2 regions of the Clostridium sp. HMP27 genome follow, and region 1 is predicted to be linked to the other one. Evidence: riboswitches for the same ligand, from Rfam matches in the RefSeq annotation. Region 1 holds a riboswitch; the other holds the start of a gene.

What was found. Region 1 has a riboswitch for FMN ahead of ribD (bifunctional diaminohydroxyphosphoribosylaminopyrimidine deaminase/5-amino-6-(5-phosphoribosylamino)uracil reductase RibD). Riboswitches for the same ligand answer to the same signal wherever they lie in the genome.
Region 2: another riboswitch for FMN. It lies ahead of DP68_RS00595 (ECF transporter S component); the one in region 1 lies ahead of ribD (bifunctional diaminohydroxyphosphoribosylaminopyrimidine deaminase/5-amino-6-(5-phosphoribosylamino)uracil reductase RibD).

Annotation. Positions count from the first base shown of each region.
Region 1 is NZ_JMFY01000018.1:270,335-279,719, forward strand. Features, by position in the region: gene ribE (6,7-dimethyl-8-ribityllumazine synthase) at 1-412, opposite strand, end outside; gene DP68_RS10430 (bifunctional 3,4-dihydroxy-2-butanone-4-phosphate synthase/GTP cyclohydrolase II) at 575-1,777, opposite strand; gene DP68_RS10435 (riboflavin synthase) at 1,792-2,445, opposite strand; gene ribD (bifunctional diaminohydroxyphosphoribosylaminopyrimidine deaminase/5-amino-6-(5-phosphoribosylamino)uracil reductase RibD) at 2,484-3,569, opposite strand; FMN riboswitch at 3,812-3,926, opposite strand; gene mnmH (tRNA 2-selenouridine(34) synthase MnmH) at 3,986-5,011, opposite strand; gene DP68_RS10450 (Rid family detoxifying hydrolase) at 5,142-5,513, opposite strand; gene DP68_RS10455 (asparagine synthase) at 5,753-5,953, opposite strand; gene DP68_RS10460 (hypothetical protein) at 6,072-6,887, opposite strand; gene hutG (formimidoylglutamase) at 7,086-8,099, shown strand; gene DP68_RS10470 (DsrE/DsrF/DrsH-like family protein) at 8,256-8,747, opposite strand; gene DP68_RS10475 (hypothetical protein) at 8,830-9,385, opposite strand, start outside.
Region 2 is NZ_JMFY01000001.1:117,910-127,294, forward strand. Features, by position in the region: gene secA (preprotein translocase subunit SecA) at 73-2,583, shown strand; one part of gene prfB (peptide chain release factor 2) at 2,682-2,759, shown strand; one part of gene prfB (peptide chain release factor 2) at 2,761-3,783, shown strand; gene DP68_RS00585 (M28 family metallopeptidase) at 3,857-5,215, opposite strand; gene DP68_RS00590 (Tex family protein) at 5,351-7,513, shown strand; FMN riboswitch at 7,600-7,713, shown strand; gene DP68_RS00595 (ECF transporter S component) at 7,814-8,428, shown strand; gene DP68_RS00600 (hypothetical protein) at 8,541-9,385, shown strand, end outside.

The sequences.
Region 1 (9,385 bases):
CATAGCCCTTATTTCCTGCTTTAGTTCCTGCTCTTTCAATTGCTTGCTCAATTGAGTCTGTAGTTAATACTCCAAATATAACCGGAAGCTCTGTTTGTAATCCTACATGCGCTATTCCCTTAGTAACTTCAGAAGAAACATAATCAAAATGTGGTGTATTTCCTCTAATAACTGCTCCTAGACATATTACTGCATCATATTTTTTTGACTTTGCCATCTTATTTGCAGCAAGTGGAATTTCAAAAGCTCCTGGTACCCAAGCAATTTCTATTTCATTTTCTTCTGCGCCATGTCTTTTAAGTGCATCTATTGCTCCTCCCAAAAGTTTAGATCCTATAAATTCATTAAATCTTCCTACAACTATACCAAATTTTAATCCTTTAGCAATTAAATTTCCTTCATATGTTCTCATTTTTTCATCCTCCAACTTTCAGTTATATTTTTTTTAGTTTTTATTTTATGTTACAATTTGCTGCAACTTTAAGTTTCAGCTAATATCTTTAATACCTAATGTCTAATATCTAAATATATGCTACCTAATTATTAAAAAAATTTAGTGACTAGGAACTAGTAATTAGAGATTATTAAGCATATGACCCATCTTTTCTTTCTTGGTTCTTAAGTAAAATTCATTTCTTTCATTATGATTCATTTGGATAGGTACTCTTTCTAATACTTCAATACCATATCCTGAAAGCCCTGAAAGTTTCTTGGGATTATTTGTCATAAGATTTATCTTAGTTACTCCTAAATCAGAAAGTATCTGTGCACCTATTCCGTAATCTCTCATATCTGCTGGGAATCCTAAAGCTATATTAGCCTCTACGGTATCCATTCCTTGGTCTTGAAGTGCATAGGCCTTTAACTTATTTATAAGTCCTATTCCACGACCTTCTTGTCTCATGTATAAAAGAATTCCTCTTCCTTCTTCAGCTATTTTTTTCATAGCTGATGCGTACTGCTCTCCACAATCACATCTTTTAGAGCCTAGTGCATCCCCTGTCAAGCACTCTGAGTGAACCCTGACAAGTACAGGTTCCTCTCCACTTATATCTCCTTTAACTAGAGCTACATGATGTTCTCCATTTAATTTATTTATATATCCATATATATCAAAGTCGCCATACTTGGTTGGCATTTTAGTTTTTACTACTCTTTCTATAAGCTTTTCACTATGTCTTCTATAGGCAATTAAATCTGCAATTGTGATTATCTTTAAATTATGTGTCTTTGCAAATTCCATAAGCTCAGGAGTTCTTGCCATGGTTCCATCTTCATTCATTATTTCACAAATAACCCCTGCTCCTTTAAGTCCTGCAAGTTTTGCAAGGTCCACTGCTGCTTCAGTATGACCTGTTCTTTTTAACACCCCGCCTTGTCTACAAGCTAATGGAAATATGTGTCCAGGTCTTCTGAAATCTGATGCTTTAGCATTAGGATCTAGAGTTTTCTCTATAGTTAAAGCTCTTTCATAAGCTGAAATTCCTGTAGTAGTTTCCATTGCATCTATTGAAACCGTAAAAGCTGTTTCGTGATTATCTGTATTATTTTTAACCATTGGGTGTATGTTTAATTCATTTAATCTTTCTTCTTCCATTGGCATGCATATAAGCCCTCTTCCGTATTTGGCCATAAAGTTTATAGCCTCTCCCGTAACCTTTTCTGCTGCCATAAGAAGATCACCTTCATTTTCACGATCTTCATCATCTATAACTATTATGATTTTTCCCTCTCTAATATCCTCTATCGCTTCTTCTATACTATTGAATTTATACATTCTTTAAATCCTCCTTAAAATCCATTTTCCCTCAGAAACTCTAAGGTTATGGATGATTTTTTATTATTTTCTTCTTTAGACTTTATACCTAGTAGCTTTTCTACATATTTTCCTAACACGTCACATTCTAAGTTCACTATATCTCCTGGTGATTTTTTCAACAGTATAGTTTCTTCTCCAGTATGTGGGATTATGGACACTTTAAATACTCCTTCGTCCACATAGGCTACAGTTAAGCTAACTCCATCTATTGCAATCGAGCCTTTATGAACTATATACCTTAATATGTCCTCGTTTGCCTTAATGGTAATCCAAAATGCATTATCCTCTTTCTCAAAATTCTCAATAATTCCTGTCCCATCTATGTGGCCGCTTACTATGTGTCCCCCAAATCTTCCATTAACTTTTAATGCTCTTTCTAAGTTTACATAGCTTCCTCTTTTTAGACTTCCAAGACTGCTGCTTCTTAAAGTTTCAGCCATAACGTCCACTGTAAATGATGATGATGAGTACTCAGTAACAGTTAAACAAACACCATTGGTACTTATGCTATCACCAAGTTGTACTTCATCTAATATGTTACTAGCTTTTATAGTAAGCCTAGCTGATTTTGTTCCTCTTTGAATATCCTGTATTATCCCTATTTCCTCAACTAATCCAGTAAACATACTTACCCTCCTAACTCCTAGTCCCCTTTGTGTAATATTTATTTTACGTATCCTTCAATTAAAATATCTTCATCAAAGGTTTTAAATGTGACATTTTGAAGGATTATGCTTTCACTCATTAATGGTTTCCCTTTTCCACCAATTGGAGTTTTGGCACTTTCCCCTCCAATAATCTTAGAGGCTATATAAGCTTGCACTTTATCAACTATTCCCTGCTCTATTGCTGAATAATTCAATGTGCTGCCTCCTTCTAAAAGTATGCTATCTATACCCATTTCTCCAAGTCTTTTCATCAAGGCTTGTAAATTTACTCTGCCATCCATATCTTCAACTATTAAAACTTCTGCTCCTTTATCTTTTAAAAGCTGTATCTTATCCTCTGAAGCTTTTTTAGTAGTTGCAATTATAGTTAAAGTTTCGTCCTTTATGTTTAAGACATTTGAATTTAAAGGTATTCTTAAAGTACTATCTACAATTATTCTCTTTGGACTCATACCGTCCTGAATTCTACAAGTAAGGCTTGGGTTATCTTGAAGTACCGTACCTATTCCAACCATAATTCCCGAAACTTTATTTCTTAACTTATGTACTTCCTCTCTTGCCGCCTCTCCTGTTATCCACTTAGAATCTCCAGTAAAAGCTGCTATTTTACCATCCAATGTCATAGCATATTTCATGATTACAAAAGGAAGTTTAGTTCCTATATATTTTATAAATATCTCATTTAAGCTTTTGCACTCTTCCTCTAGAACTCCTGTTATCACCTCAATACCATGATCTCTTAGAATTTCTACCCCTTTTCCTGCAACCCTTGGGTTAGGATCAAGCATCCCTACTATAACTTTTTTTATATTATTTTTGATTATTGCATTTACACACGGTGGAGTTTTCCCATAGTGACAACATGGTTCTAATGTCACATACATGGTACTTCCTTCAACATTTTCCTTTACGCTTGAAAATGCATTTATCTCTGCATGAGGGCCACCATAATATTCATGATATCCTTCACCAATTATTTTGTTGTCCTTTACTATAACTGCCCCAACTAAAGGATTGGGATTTACTCTTCCCTCACCTTTTTTAGCAAGTTCAAGAGCAAGCTCCATGTACTTTTCATTCACAATATCACCTTCTCTGCATAGTATATATAATTTTTTGATTTACTAACGCTATTTATGCATCATTTTCAAAAGTCTTTTATTTTATTACAAACAAAAAACCCTAAGCTTTCACTCAGGGCTAATAATCAAATAAGTTTATTAATTTATATCTAACAAACAAAAGCTCTGAAACATAAGTTTCAGAGCTGGTAGACACTAAATTAATTTATACTATAAAAAATTGTAACTTTATAGTATAACCTGCCTATCTTCTTTCATCCAGACTTTACTGTCGGCCTCGGAATTTCACCGAATCATGCCTTACGGCTCGCGGGCTTTACCGCCGGTAGGGATTCACACCCTGCCCTGAAGATAATTTATTAAGTTTTACAAGTTCATTGTAAACCAGTACATTATATATGTCAATACTAAATTATTTATCTCTTCACCTTATCTAATATAGTGATACAACATTCCTCTAAGTTAGTATTGATCACTTCACAATAGAAATTTCTATCTTTAAAGTTGTACATAGGATCATAATAAGTAATCATTAATTCACTAATTACCTCATCATATTCATCCTTTAAAATCTTACCTGTAAACTTTTCTATTCTAGATGCAGATATATATTTATTCATATTTTTTAAAGCTTCTATTATCTCATATTTACTGCTTTCATTTATTAGATAATCATCTTTTATATTTTTTATACGATATTCTAATGGAGCTGTAACATTAATTTGTGTTCCATTTTCGATTGCATTAAACATATACTCTGGCATAACTATCTTATCTATTCTTTTGCTTTCTCCTTCAGTAAACACTAAGTTTGTCTTTCTCTTTGATAGCTCTTCAAATACTAAGGATTCAAACATCTTCTGAGAATTTCCTGAGCCTAGCCCTACTGATCCAAGTAATGATCCTCTATGATTTGCTGCTGCTTCTAAATCTAAAGTATCATAGCCCATTTCCCTTAATTTACTCAACAAATGAGTCTTACCTGTACCTGTATTTCCATATAATACAACAAATTTAATTTCTTCAAATAACCTAGGAAGGCTATGATTTATATATTCTCTATAACCTTTATATCCCTTTGTAACTTTAATAATATCCATTCCAAGTGCAGTAAACAATGATGCTATAGATGAGCTTCTCATACCGCCTCTAGCACAAAATATAGCTGTCTTTTTCTTTTCATCATCAATTGTCTTATAACTCTCATACATTTGGGGTAACTTTTTTGAAACAATTTCTATTCCACGCTTCTTTGCCTTATCTTGCGAATCTTTCACATAAATTGTCCCTATTTCTTCTCTTTCTTCATCAGTGAATAATGGTATATTTATTGCTCCTGGTATAGTAGCTTCTTTAAATTCCTTAGGACTACGTACATCCACAAAAACCATTGGCTTTTTATTTTCTTTAAGTACTTCTTCATATTCTAATGATCTTAACATTTTCATCATCCCAACAATCAGTTTATATTTATTAAAATACTTGCCACATATATAAAATTTAATCCATATATACTTTATAATATCACAAATAAATAAAACATACCAAATTTACTAATTGTCTAGAAAATGCTTAAACCTCAGCAATTACATCTATCTCAACTAAAAACTTATCTAATAATTGACTGCCTATTGTTGTTCTTACAGGATACGGCTCTTTGAAAAATTCAGCATAAATCTTATTAAATTTTTCGAAGTATTTTAAATTTGACAAATGTACCGTAGCTTTAACTACATCATCCATAGTTGCACCACCGCATTTTAAGATAGCTTGTATATTTTTTAAAACTTGCCTTGTTTGTTCTTCAATGCCCTTAGGAGCCTTTCCTGTTATAACATCTACTCCTACTTGTCCAGATACATATATAGTGTTTCCAACTATCAAGCCTTGTGAATATGGACCAACTGGCTTAGGTGCTAATGAAGTTTCAATTTTCTTTTTCACTTTTAATCCCCCAATATATTAATTGACCTTACTTAATAAATATGAAATATATTTTATATTATGAGAATTATAAGTTAAATACTGAAACATCTTAGCAAACTGAGATGTGCTAATTTGTATTGAAACCATTATTTTCCATAAATTAGCAAAGGTGATGTCTTAAAGTATTGAAATTAAATTTCAACATTTTACAACACCACCTTGTAATATTAAAAAGTTAGTTTATTTTATAGATTTCATTACCATAATCCAAATCTTTTTACATGTTCCATTTTGTCATCTCTATGCTGAACCATTTCTATTGAGCCTAAAACTATATGTGCGAGTCCAAATCCTAAAATACCAGCGCCAATTGCTGTAGCTGCTTTTTTCTTAACCATTGTAGCACCTGCTCCAGTTACTGCTGCACCTAAAACTGTAGGTATCATTCCCTCACGCATAACTTATTCCTCCTCTTTTATCCTAATTTTTATTTAAAGAACATAATTATTATTCCACCTATAAACTTATTTATCCTTAATAAAAATAGAAGAAAAGAGTAATTCTATGGTAACTACTTTATTTGTCCTTTTGTGCTTCTCCACCTTCTTCTTCAAAAAATCCATCAAAATAATATTTTTCTCCTTCTTTTACAATCAATATATCGTATATAACATTATTCCCATAATCTATAGTAGCCGAAATAAACCCATCAGATACTCTCACTTCAAAAGGCTTATTTTCATATTGTTTCATATTTTTATAGCCTTCTTCCGTTATAATTTCATCTAGATTATCTTTTATCTTGGAGCTACTTATTTTTTTTATTGTCTCCTTGTCACCTCTACTTAATGCCTTCGTAAAAGTTTCTGCAAGTTCTTTCATAGTACTATTTTTCACACCAATATCGTTAATTAATATATAATCATAAAGTATATTATTTCTGCCTTCCTTGTCTACAAGTTCATAATTACTAGGTACAAAGCTGTCGAAATAATACTTTCCATTTTCATCCCTCATCTTTAATGCTACATACTTAGCTTCATTACTATTATTTGTATCAACTTCTACATAAATAATAGTATTTTCATTTACATGAGTAAAATCATAAGCAAAATCATCATTATCTTTTCCCTTAAAATATTTTTCACTAATATCTAAAAGAACTTTGGTACTAAATATGTCTTTATTATGATTTATTACGCTTAAAACCTTTTCATTTCCTGATACTAAAGCATCAATTAATGTAAATGTAGCTTCTTCTGCAGTATTATTTTTTATGTTTGCTGTTGATAAATAATTCATATTTATATTTGCTTTTGAAGTAGAATTGGAGCACCCTAAAAAACTCAAAATTATACTTACTGCTAATACTATTAAGATAAATTTTTTCATTTAACTCCCCCCTTTGTATAATTTGTAAGCTACTTATATATATGCCTTTGTTATAAATAGTCGCTTGATATTTCTGGTGCTTTATAGTAATCCTCAGATTAAAAATTATTTTTTTAATTTTTAATACAATACTGGTGGAAATGAATATAAAAAAGATGATATTATATATTTATATAACACATGGGGGGTTGGCAAAAGATGTTTAGTACAAACTATAAAATTGCAGATAGATCAGTTTGGCAAGGAAGAATTGATAGTGATACAAATTTTGATGCATTTAGATGGCATCAATGGGTTGAATTAATAGATTTAAAGAATGAGCATTTAATTCCTTTCGATGGACAATTAGGTTTTGCCTTCATTGGATTTTGTTGTGATGAAGGAATTAATAGAAATAAAGGTAGAACTGGTGCTTCTAAAGGTCCCGAAAGTATTAGAAAGGAGCTTGCACATCTTCCTTGTTGCTTTACACAAGAAGTCAAACTTTTTGATGCTGGAGACATACTTTGTGAAAACATTTCTTTAGAAGAAAGTCAAGACTTACTTTCAAAAGCAGTAGACAAGATTTTAAGCTTAAACTTATTTCCCATAGTCTTAGGTGGAGGACACGAGACAGCTTGGGGACATTATAGTGGTATTTTAGGTAATTTATCTAAAAATAATCCTAAACCTAATATTGGTATAATAAATTTTGATGCTCATTTTGATATTAGACCTTATCCAAATGGTAGTCATTCAGGTTCTATGTTTAGACAAATAGCTGATATTTGTGAAGAGAAAAGCTTAGAATATTCCTACATGTGTCTTGGAATTCAAAAACACAGTAATACTGTAGATTTGTTTAAAACTGCTGACAAATTAGGAGTGGATTATATTTTAGCAAAGGATATTTTAAATAGTGACGATTGGAATGTATTTGAAAGATTAGATGAGTTTATAAAACTTAGAGATCATATTTACATAACTATATGTTCAGATGTATTTTCTTCAGCATTTGCACCAGGAGTTAGTGCATCTCAACCGCTGGGACTTGATCCTGAAAAAGTAATAAAGTTTATTAAATATATTTTAAAATCCAATAAAGTTGTGAGCTTTGATATTGCTGAGGTTTCTCCAAGATTTGATTTGGACAACACCACAGCAAATTTAGCTGCAGTAATCATTTTTTCAGTAATAAATACAATGGCTCATATATGTAATTTATCACTATAGAAATAACACGACATTTTTAATGTTGAACCGCCTGCAGTGAATTTGCATTTAGGAAAGCGTTCGTTACGCAAAAGAGCTTTTAATTGCTTGCTCAATGCTTTCTACAATGCAAATTCATTGCTTGTGTTCAACATTAAAAACGTCGCAATATCCTTTTTATATGAATAGCTGTATGTTAGAATTCAATGCATCTCTCATATAATCTTGAGCTGTTATGATTGTAAAGCCTTCAATAAACTCTTCTTCCTTAAACCCCATCACTTCTACAGACATTTTACAGCCGTAGAATTTAACTCCCTTTTTTATTGCTCCATTTAAAAATTTTGTTAAAGTAGGTGTTTCTGTATCTTCCATCATCTTTTGAAGCATTGCCTTTCCAACTCCAGCCATATTCATTTTTGATAGTGGAAGCTGCTCAGGTCCTACAGGCGTTACAGAATCAAACATCTTTTCATAGGCTGTTTTATCTTCTAAAGTCATTCTTTCAGGATCTCTTACTAAAAATAGTCCCCAAAAGGCACAAAATATACTCACATCTACTCCAATATCACTTGCTGCATTTGCAATAGTAAGAGCAGCCAAAGCTTTATCATAATCGCCACTAAAAAGAACTAAGCTTAATTTCTTATTGTCTACGTTATTATCCAAATTACTTACCTCCTACATTTATAGTATTTATTAAGTACTTAAATTTTTATATTTTTCTTAATAACACTAACTAACTTATTAATTAAATCAATATAAATGCTGCAATTACTGTAGTCATAATTCCTACTATTACTGGAATCATATTTTTTCTAGCTAAATCAAAGGGTTTAACATCACAAATTGCTGCAACCGATACAACACTCCATGGTATAGCAGTTCCTCCTATCCAAATTGAAAGTACTTGCCCAAAGGCTGCTACCTTTGATGTATCAGTTCCTATTGCTGTATTAAAAGCATGTGCCAATGTTCCCATAAGAGGAAGTCCTCCAAAGGCAGAACCGCTTACTCCAAGTATAACAGCTACAAACCCTTGAATTGAAATCACTGAAAAACTAGATAGTGTTATTTTACTGGATATATACATTGCCATATCTGTTAAAAGCCCTGTAGCATTATTACCCAAAATCTCCTTTGCCGTATTCTCACTTCCTAAAAAGAAAAAAGCACCTATAACTATTACTGGAGCAAAAACTTTTATACCAAACACAAAACCGTCCTTTATGTATCTTGTTACTTCGCCTAAGGACTTTACTACTCCAAAATTTAAAATAGATGTAAATATTAAAATTAAAATAGCA
Region 2 (9,385 bases), on a different contig from region 1:
AATACAAATAAATTAGGTGTTATAATCTATAAGGTATACAATAAATATTTTATATAGTGAGGATGAAAAAATATGGGTTTAATGGAAAAGATATTTGGGAGTTACAGTGATAGGGAATTAAAAAGAATAGTACCTATAGTTGATAAGATAGATGCATTAGATGAAAAAATAAAATCATTAAGTGATGAAGAGTTAAGAAATAAGACATCAGAATTTAAAGAGAGAGTAGCTAAGGGTGAAACCTTAGATGATATATTAGTAGAAGCATTTGCAGTGGTTAGAGAGGCTTCATGGAGAAGCATAGGACTTAAGCATTATAGAGAACAGCTTATGGGGGGGATTGTCCTTCATCAAGGAAGAATAGCAGAAATGAAAACAGGTGAAGGAAAGACTTTAGTTGCAACACTTCCGGCATACTTAAATTCTCTATCTGGTAAAGGTGTTCACATAGTCACAGTTAACGATTATCTTGCAAAAAGAGACAGAGACATAATGAATCCTGTTTATGAATTTTTAGGACTTAAGGTAGGAGTTATTTTACATGAATTAGAACCATCAGAGAGACAGGAAGCATATAATTCAGATATTACATATGGAACAAATAGTGAATTTGGATTTGATTATTTAAGAGATAACATGGTTATATACAAAGAAGAAAGAGTTCAAAGACCTCTTAACTTTGCTATAGTGGACGAAGTTGACTCAATACTTATAGATGAGGCTAGAACACCGCTAATAATTTCTGGTCAAGGAGAAAAATCCACGGAGTTTTATAAAGTGGCAGATTATTTTGCTAAGTCATTAGTAAAAGAAAAAGACTTTACTACAGATGAAAAGGCAAATTCAGTAATACTTACCGATGAAGGTATAGAGAAGGCTGAAAGATACTTTAGATTAGAAAACTATGCAGATCCAGAAAATATGGAAGTTCAACATCACGTAGTTCAGGCGTTAAAGGCTAACTATATGATGAAGAAAGAAAAGGACTATATAGTAAAAGATGATGAAGTAGTGATAGTTGATGAGTTTACAGGAAGAGTAATGGAAGGTAGAAGATATAGTGATGGTCTTCATCAGGCCATAGAAGCAAAGGAAGGGGTTAAAGTAGAAAGAGAATCTAAAACTTTAGCTACGATAACTTACCAAAATTACTTTAGAATATTTAAAAAGCTTTCCGGTATGACAGGTACAGCGTTAACAGAAGAAAATGAGTTTAGGGAAATATATGGATTAGATGTTATAGTAGTGCCAACTCATAAGCCAGTTATAAGAAAAGATCAGCCAGATGTGATTTATAAAACTGCCAAGGGTAAATATAAAGCCATAGTAGAGGAAATAATAGAAACTCATAAAAAGGGCCAACCAACACTTGTAGGTACCGTAAGTATCGAGAAGTCGGAGCTTATTTCTGAAATGCTAAAGAAGAAGGGGATTCCGCATCAAGTCCTTAATGCTAAGTATCATGAAAAGGAAGCTGAAATAGTAGCTCATGCTGGTGAATATGGTATGGTAACTATTGCGACAAATATGGCAGGGCGTGGTACTGATATTAAGCTTGGTGAAGGAGTAACAGAAGCAGGCGGACTTAAAATAATAGGTACAGAAAGACATGAATCTAGAAGAATAGATAATCAGTTGAGAGGACGTTCAGGGCGTCAAGGAGATCCAGGTGAATCAAGATTTTTTGTATCCTTAGAAGATGATCTTATGAGAATATTTGGATCTGATAAGCTAAAGGGAATAGTTGAGAAATTAGGTCTTGGTGATGATGAAGCGATAGAAAGTAAAATGGTTAGCGGAGCTATAGAAAATGCTCAAAAGAAGGTAGAAGGAAATAACTTTGATGTTAGAAAAACTCTTATTCAGTATGATGATGTTATAAATAAGCAAAGAGAAATAATATATAAACAGCGTTCTGAAGTTTTAGAAGGTGAGGATTTAAAGGATCAAGTTCAGCAAATGATAAGAGAAGTCATATATGCTGCAGTGGATTCACATATTTCAGGAGTAGAGGATGAGCTTGAGTCTGATATAGAAAAGCTTATAGATTATCTTGAAGATATATATTTACCAAAGGATTATGTAAAAGTTGAACAGCTATCTGTGTTATCTCATGAAGAAATAAAGGAAAAACTTTTAACTATAGCTGAAAATATGTATGTAGAAAAGGAAGAAGACTTTACTTCCGAACAAATGAGAGAAATAGAAAGAGTTATAATATTAAGAGTTGTTGATACCAAATGGATAGATCATATAGATAACATGGATCACTTAAAACAAGGTATGGGACTTAGAGCATATAAGCAGCAGGATCCAGTTCAAGCTTATCAGTTTGAAGGAAGTGAAATGTTTGATGAAATGATTTATGGTATTAAAGTAGATACTGTAAAATATTTATTCCATGTTCAAATTCAAAGTGCTCCTGAAAGGGAAAGAGTAGCAAAGGAAACTGCTACTAACTATGAAAGTGGAGATGGAGTAAAAAAGGAACCTGTAAAAAAGGAACATAAAGTCGGAAGAAATGACTTATGTCCATGTGGAAGCGGCAAAAAGTATAAAAATTGCTGTGGAAGAGAAGCGTAATTAAAATTTAATATAAGCATTGTTTGAATGGAGAAGGTGGGGCGACTACCTCTCCATTCTGTTATACAATCAAAGAAATATAAAGGGGTGAAGTTAAGGTGCTTATAAAATTACAAGAAGCGAAAGAAGATTTAGTAAAGATGCAGAACACTTTAAAGGAAATAGGTGGTTCACTTTGACCTCCCAAGACTTCAATCGAGAATAGAAGAACTACATAATATAATGCAAGAGTCAGATTTTTGGGGTAATTTGGATAGAGCGCAGCAAATAACACAGGAAGAAAAGTTTCTTAAGGATAGAATAGGAAGATTCAATGACTTAAATACTAGAGCTCAAGATAGCGAAGAATTTATAGACATAATCACAGAGGAAGAAGATGAATCTGAAGTTAAGGCTATATTAAAAGAAGTGTCGAACTTAAATGAGGAAATAGAAAATCTCAGAATAGAAACGATGCTTTCAGGAGAATATGATAGAAACAATGCAATTATTACCCTTCATGCAGGAGTTGGAGGTACGGATGCACAGGACTGGACTGAAATGCTTCTTAGAATGTATACAAGATGGGCAGAAAAAAAGGGATTTAAAGTAGAGACAATTGACTTTTTACCAGGAGATGAAGCTGGAATTAAAGGGGTTACGTTAAATATAATAGGTGACTTTGCTTACGGCTATTTAAAGGCAGAAAAGGGTATACACAGACTTGTAAGAATATCACCCTTTAATGCAAATGGTAAGAGACAAACCTCCTTTGCTTCTCTTGAAGTACTTCCAGAGCTTACTGAAAATCAGGACATAGATATAAATTCTGATGATTTAAAAGTAGATACTTATAGATCTGGGGGAGCTGGTGGACAGCATGTAAATAAGACGGAATCTGCAATTAGAATTACCCATATACCTACAGGTATAGTAGTTCAGTGTCAAAATGAAAGAAGTCAGCACTCAAATCGTGAAACTGCATTAAAGATGCTTAAGGCAAAGCTTATTGAACTTAAAGAAGCTGCACACAAAGAGCGGATAGAAGATTTAACTGGAGAACTTAAGGATATAGGTTGGGGAAGTCAAATAAGATCCTATGTATTTCATCCATACAGTTTAGTAAAAGATCATAGAACTTTAGCTGAAACCAGTAATGTAAGTGCTGTAATGGATGGAGAGATAGATTTGTTTATAAATGAATATCTAAAAAGTCTCTAATCAATAATGGTTAATGTAGAAAGGTGACTTAAAGTAACCTTTTACATTAACCATTATTGATTAAATATTATTTTTATCTAGACATTTTATTATTTGCTCTTATTTTAATCTTTGACAGTATAAATAAGCCAATAAGTGTTAGACCTGCTGAGGCTATTAGCATTTGTTTATAGTAAAAATACAATGGATTATTTCCAAATGCATATTTTATGACCTCCTTATATACTACATTAAAACATCTATCAATGTTTTTCAGGCTTATAAAGGAAGCCTTATCATTAGGAGTGTGAATCCTTGTGGTATCATTGTCTATAAAAGTTATAGCATCTATATTTTCTTTTCTAAAGGAAGAATGGTCACTAGAATCATCAAATAGATAGTTAAAGAATATCTTATTTCTAGTACAAGTACCCGCAGCTGACTTGATAAAGGAATTATTTACAGTATCTTCTTTTCCGCCCATTATACAAAGAGGAGCTGAATTATTAGTTCCAATCATATCAAAGTTAAAAACCTTGCTATTTGTAAGTATAGGCTTATACTCTTTAACAAATTCTGCTGAACCCAAGCAGCCAAATTCTTCAGCATTAAATCCTACAAATGCTATATCCTTATCTGGGACACCTAGGGATTTTAAATATTTGCTCATTTCAATTATAAAGGCTATTCCAGAAGCGTTGTCTAGTGCGCCGCCATATAAATTACCTTGTAAATCATTGCCTAGGTGATCAAAATGTGCACCTAGTACTATAGGAGAGTAGTTAGGCTTTTTACCTTTGATTTTCGCAACTACATTAGGAATGGAAGCTTGCTTAACTTCAAAGGGGATAAAACATTCCACCATATATCCAAGTCCAAGAAATCTTTCTAAATCCTTTTTTGTAGAGGATTTAATCATTATATACATATCCAAAGGAGCATCATACATAAAAGAACTTCTAAAAGAAAGTGTATCTTCTTCAGGAACATAAAATACCATATTGATATTTCCGGTATCTATTTTAATAAAGTCCTCTTTAAAAAAGGCCTCATTTTTTGAAAATACAACCTTGTTTTCTTTGAAGTTTAACAGGTCTTCCTTGTAGTCATTTCCGTAAGAGTACTCTTTTACTACATCTCCTTTTGTATTTATAACCCTTAGAGTAGGAGTTCCCTCTATTTTATTTGGATAGTTAGTAGTAAAAAACTGATAATAACTATCGTAAAATGGAGTAAGACTATTTTCTTGAAATTTTTCTTTTATAAAAGAAGCGGCCTCTGTATTTTCAAGAGTTCCTGCAAGTCGTCCTTTATATTTGTCAGAAGATAATGCTTCTATTGTTTTAAGTACATTGTAGCTTTCAAAGGGCTTTATGTTGATGAATAAATTAAAGCTAAAATAGAAAACAATAAGGAATAATGTGGTACAATAATATAGGAATTTCTTAAACATAAATTCTCCTTATTAAATAAAGTATTTCCATAGAAATATATTAAATTTAAATGGGTATTATACCTTTAGTAAAAAACTTATATTTAATAAAATTTTAGCCAATAAGTTAGATGAATGAGAAACGGAGGAGTATATATGAGCAATATTCATGAGAGACTTTCGAAGGAGCTTAATATAAATTTAAGTCAAGTAAAGAGCGTAGTAGGGTTATTAGATGAAGGAAACACGATTCCTTTTATAGCTAGATATAGAAAAGAAGCTACAGGTGGATTAAGCGATACTGTACTTAGAGAACTTTATGAAAGACTTAATTATTTAACAAATTTAGAAAATAGAAAAGAAGATGTTATTAGAATCATAGGAGAACAGGGAAAGCTTACAGAAGAGCTTAAACAAAGTGTTATAAGGTGTGAAACCTTAACAGAAGTTGAGGATATATATAGACCATTTAAAGCTAAAAAGAGAACCCGTGCAACTATAGCTGAAGAAAAGGGATTAAAGCCACTAGCTGAGGTTATATTAAGTGGAGAATTTAAAGAGGATATAAGTGAATATGCATCAGAGTTTATAGATGAGGAAAAGGGAGTAAATTCAGTAGGAGAAGCACTCCAAGGTGCTGAGGATATAATAAGTGAAGTAATATCTGATGAGGCTGAATATAGAAAGTGGATAAGAAACTTAGTAACTAGAGAAGGTTTTATAGAAACTAAGGGAGAAAGTAATGAGCCAACTCCTTATGAAATGTATTACGAATATAAGGAAGCTGTGAGAAATATACCTTCTCATAGAATACTTGCAATAAATAGAGGAGAAAAAGAAAAGGTTTTATCTGTAAAGGTAACAGTTGACCAAGAAAGAATAATACAGTATTTAAAGGGCAGAGTTTTAAAAGGAAATAAGAGTACAGATACATATCTTGAACACAGTGTAGAGGATTCCTTAAAAAGGCTTATATATCCTTCTATAGAAAGAGAAATAAGGTCAGATCTTACAAGCAAGGGAGAAGAAGGAGCAATAAATATATTTAAAGCTAATTTAAAGGCACTTCTTATGCAAGCTCCTATAAAGGGTAAGGTAGTTTTAGGTTATGACCCTGGATTTAGAACAGGATGTAAAGTATCAGTTTTAGATGATACAGGAAAGTTTTTAGAAAAGGCTACAGTTTATGCCACAGCACCTCAAAATGATGTAGAAGGCTCTATAAAGGTTTTAAAGGAGCTTGTATATAAACATAATGTAGACGTAATATCCCTAGGAAATGGTACTGCAAGCAGGGAGTCTGAAGAAGTTATAGGAAGACTTATAAAGGAAGTAAAAGAGGAAAGGGGCAAGGATTTGTACTATGTAATAGTTTCTGAAGCAGGCGCGTCAGTATACTCTGCGTCAGAACTTGCAGCTAAGGAATATCCGGATTTAGATGTTTCTATAAGAGGAGCTATATCTATAGGAAGAAGACTTCAAGATCCACTAGCAGAACTTGTAAAAATAGATCCTAAATCCATAGGGGTAGGGCAGTATCAGCATGATGTAACTGCTAAAAAGCTAGATGAATCTCTAAAGGGAACAGTAGAAGATTGTGTTAATAATGTAGGTGTTGATTTAAATGTGGCTACTCCATCACTTTTATCCTATATTTCAGGAGTAAATTCATCAATAGCACAAAATATAGTGGCGTATAGAGAGGAAAATGGCAAGTTTAAAAGCAGAAAAGAGCTTTTAAAGGTAAAAAGACTTGGGGCTAAGGCTTTTGAACAATGTGCAGGATTTTTAAGGGTATTAGAAAGTAAGGAAGCACTAGACAATACCTCTGTGCATCCAGAATCATATGATGAAGCAAAAAATCTTTTAAAAATTCTTAATTATACTGAAGATGACTTAAAGAGTAAAAGACTTCAAGATATAGACAAAAGAGCAGAAGTTATCGGGATAGAACCTTTAGCAGAAAAGCTAAATATAGGAGTACCTACTTTAACTGATATGATAAAGGAACTTAAAAAACCAGGAAGAGATCCAAGAGAAGAATTACCTAAGCCAATACTTAAGACTGGAGTTATTGATATAAATCAGCTAAAATCAGGAATGATGCTTATGGGAACAGTAAGAAACGTAGCAGACTTTGGTGCCTTTGTAGATATAGGAGTGCATCAAGATGGATTAGTTCATATAAGTCAGCTTTCTGATAACTTTGTAAAGCATCCTTTAGACGTAGTTAAGGTGGGAGATATCGTTCAAGTAAAGATATTAGAAGTGGATGAAAAGAGAAAGAGAATATCTTTAAGTATGAAGGACATGAATTAGTTCATATTTTCTAAAAGTACCAGTTGAAAATTGTGACTATATAGAATATAATATGATTGTAATAAAAATTAATAAAAAAATTTAATTTTTATCTTCAGGGCGGGGTGTGAGTCCCCACCGGCGGTAAAGCCCGCGAGCCGAAAGGCTGATTCGGTGTAATTCCGAAGCCGACAGTATAGTCTGGATGGAAGAAGGTATAATGGCTTTAGCTATTTGCGCCCTGATGTTATTTTGTTAGCATCAGGGATTTTTTATTATACCTAACCCAAAGAAGATATATAAAATTAGGAGGGTTAAAGTATGAGAGACTTTAAATTGAACAAGCTTATTAAGATTTCATTATTAAGTGTTATTGCATTTTTAATTCAGTACATTGAATTGCCACTACCACTTTTCCCAGAGTTTTTAAAAATTGATGCAAGTGATATACCTGCACTTTTAGGAGCTTTTGCATTAGGTCCTGTAGAAGGTGTAATTATAGAGTTATTCAAAAATATAATACATGGACTTATGGGAACAAAGACAGCTTTTGTTGGAGAACTAGCTAACTTCCTAGTAGGAGGAGCTATGGTTTTTGTTGCAGGTTACATGTACAAATATAATAAATCAAAGAAGATGGCTGTAATGTCCTTATTAGTAGGCAGCATATTTATGTCTATAGTTGCTGGGGTTTTAAATTATTATTTATTCTTACCACTATATCAAAAGGTGCTTCATATTCCGATGGAAGCCTTTGTACAAATGGGAAGTGCAGTTAACCCAGCAATAAAGGATTTAAAGACATTTATATTATGGTCCATAGTGCCATTTAACCTTATAAAAGGTGTTGTGGTATCAGCTATAACTCTTGGAATTTATAAGAGCGTATCACCACTAATTCACAGTGAGGCTAAAAAGGCAGCACGAAGTAACTAATTTAAAATGGTAGTAATCTAGTAAAATCTAGATGCTGCCATTTTGTTTTTTTATGTTATTTAGGTTTATTATAAGTCAATCGATAATAGGATAAAAAAGGGGGGTAGGATTTATGGCTGGAATCTTAAATATAAACAGTAATTATAATATAAATTCAAGCAAAATCAAAGGGAAAATTTCTTTTGAAATAGGTCAGGTTTTTGCAGCAAGAATAGTATCTCTAGAAGAAACAGGGCAAGATATTTTATTAAAACTTTTAGACGGATGGCAATTTTCAGCTAAGCTTGAGAAGCCCTTGGAACTTATCCCAGAAGAACTAATAAAATTTAAAGTTGAAGGTTTTGAAGATGGGAAAATTAAGCTTAAAATTGTAAGGCAAGAAAGCCAAGGGGAGATCATAGAGGATACTTCTTTGGAAAACTTTTTAAAGAATGAATGTTTAAATATAAAAAGGGAAAATTATGGACTTTTAAGGGATATGATAAAACATAATATACCTCTTACTAAAGAAAATATAATAAATATTATATCTATAGAGAGCTTTAAAGAAAATGCCAATAAGGATGAAAATTATATCGATACATTTATAAATAAGTATTTATTAAATAAAAATATAAATCCTAGTTCAGCAGAAGGAAAAGGTGCAGTAGAAAATCTTAAAGTGTTTTTTAATAAACTTACAGAGCTAAACTCAAAAGAGATTATGACTTTTATAGAAAATAATATAGAATTAAGTTCTGAAAATATAGATAGTTTTAATAAGATATTCAAGGAAGAAGGCGCATCTGTCTATAATATTGTCAGGGAAGGTAATATATCTGAGGAAGATAGCATGCCTCAACAAAGTAGTGTATATAAAGAAAGTAATACATCTCAAGAACATCCAAAGGGCAGTATATTAAGTTTAAGAAAAGATGATTTTAGTGATCCAGTAGCAAAGGAGTTCAAAGATTTACC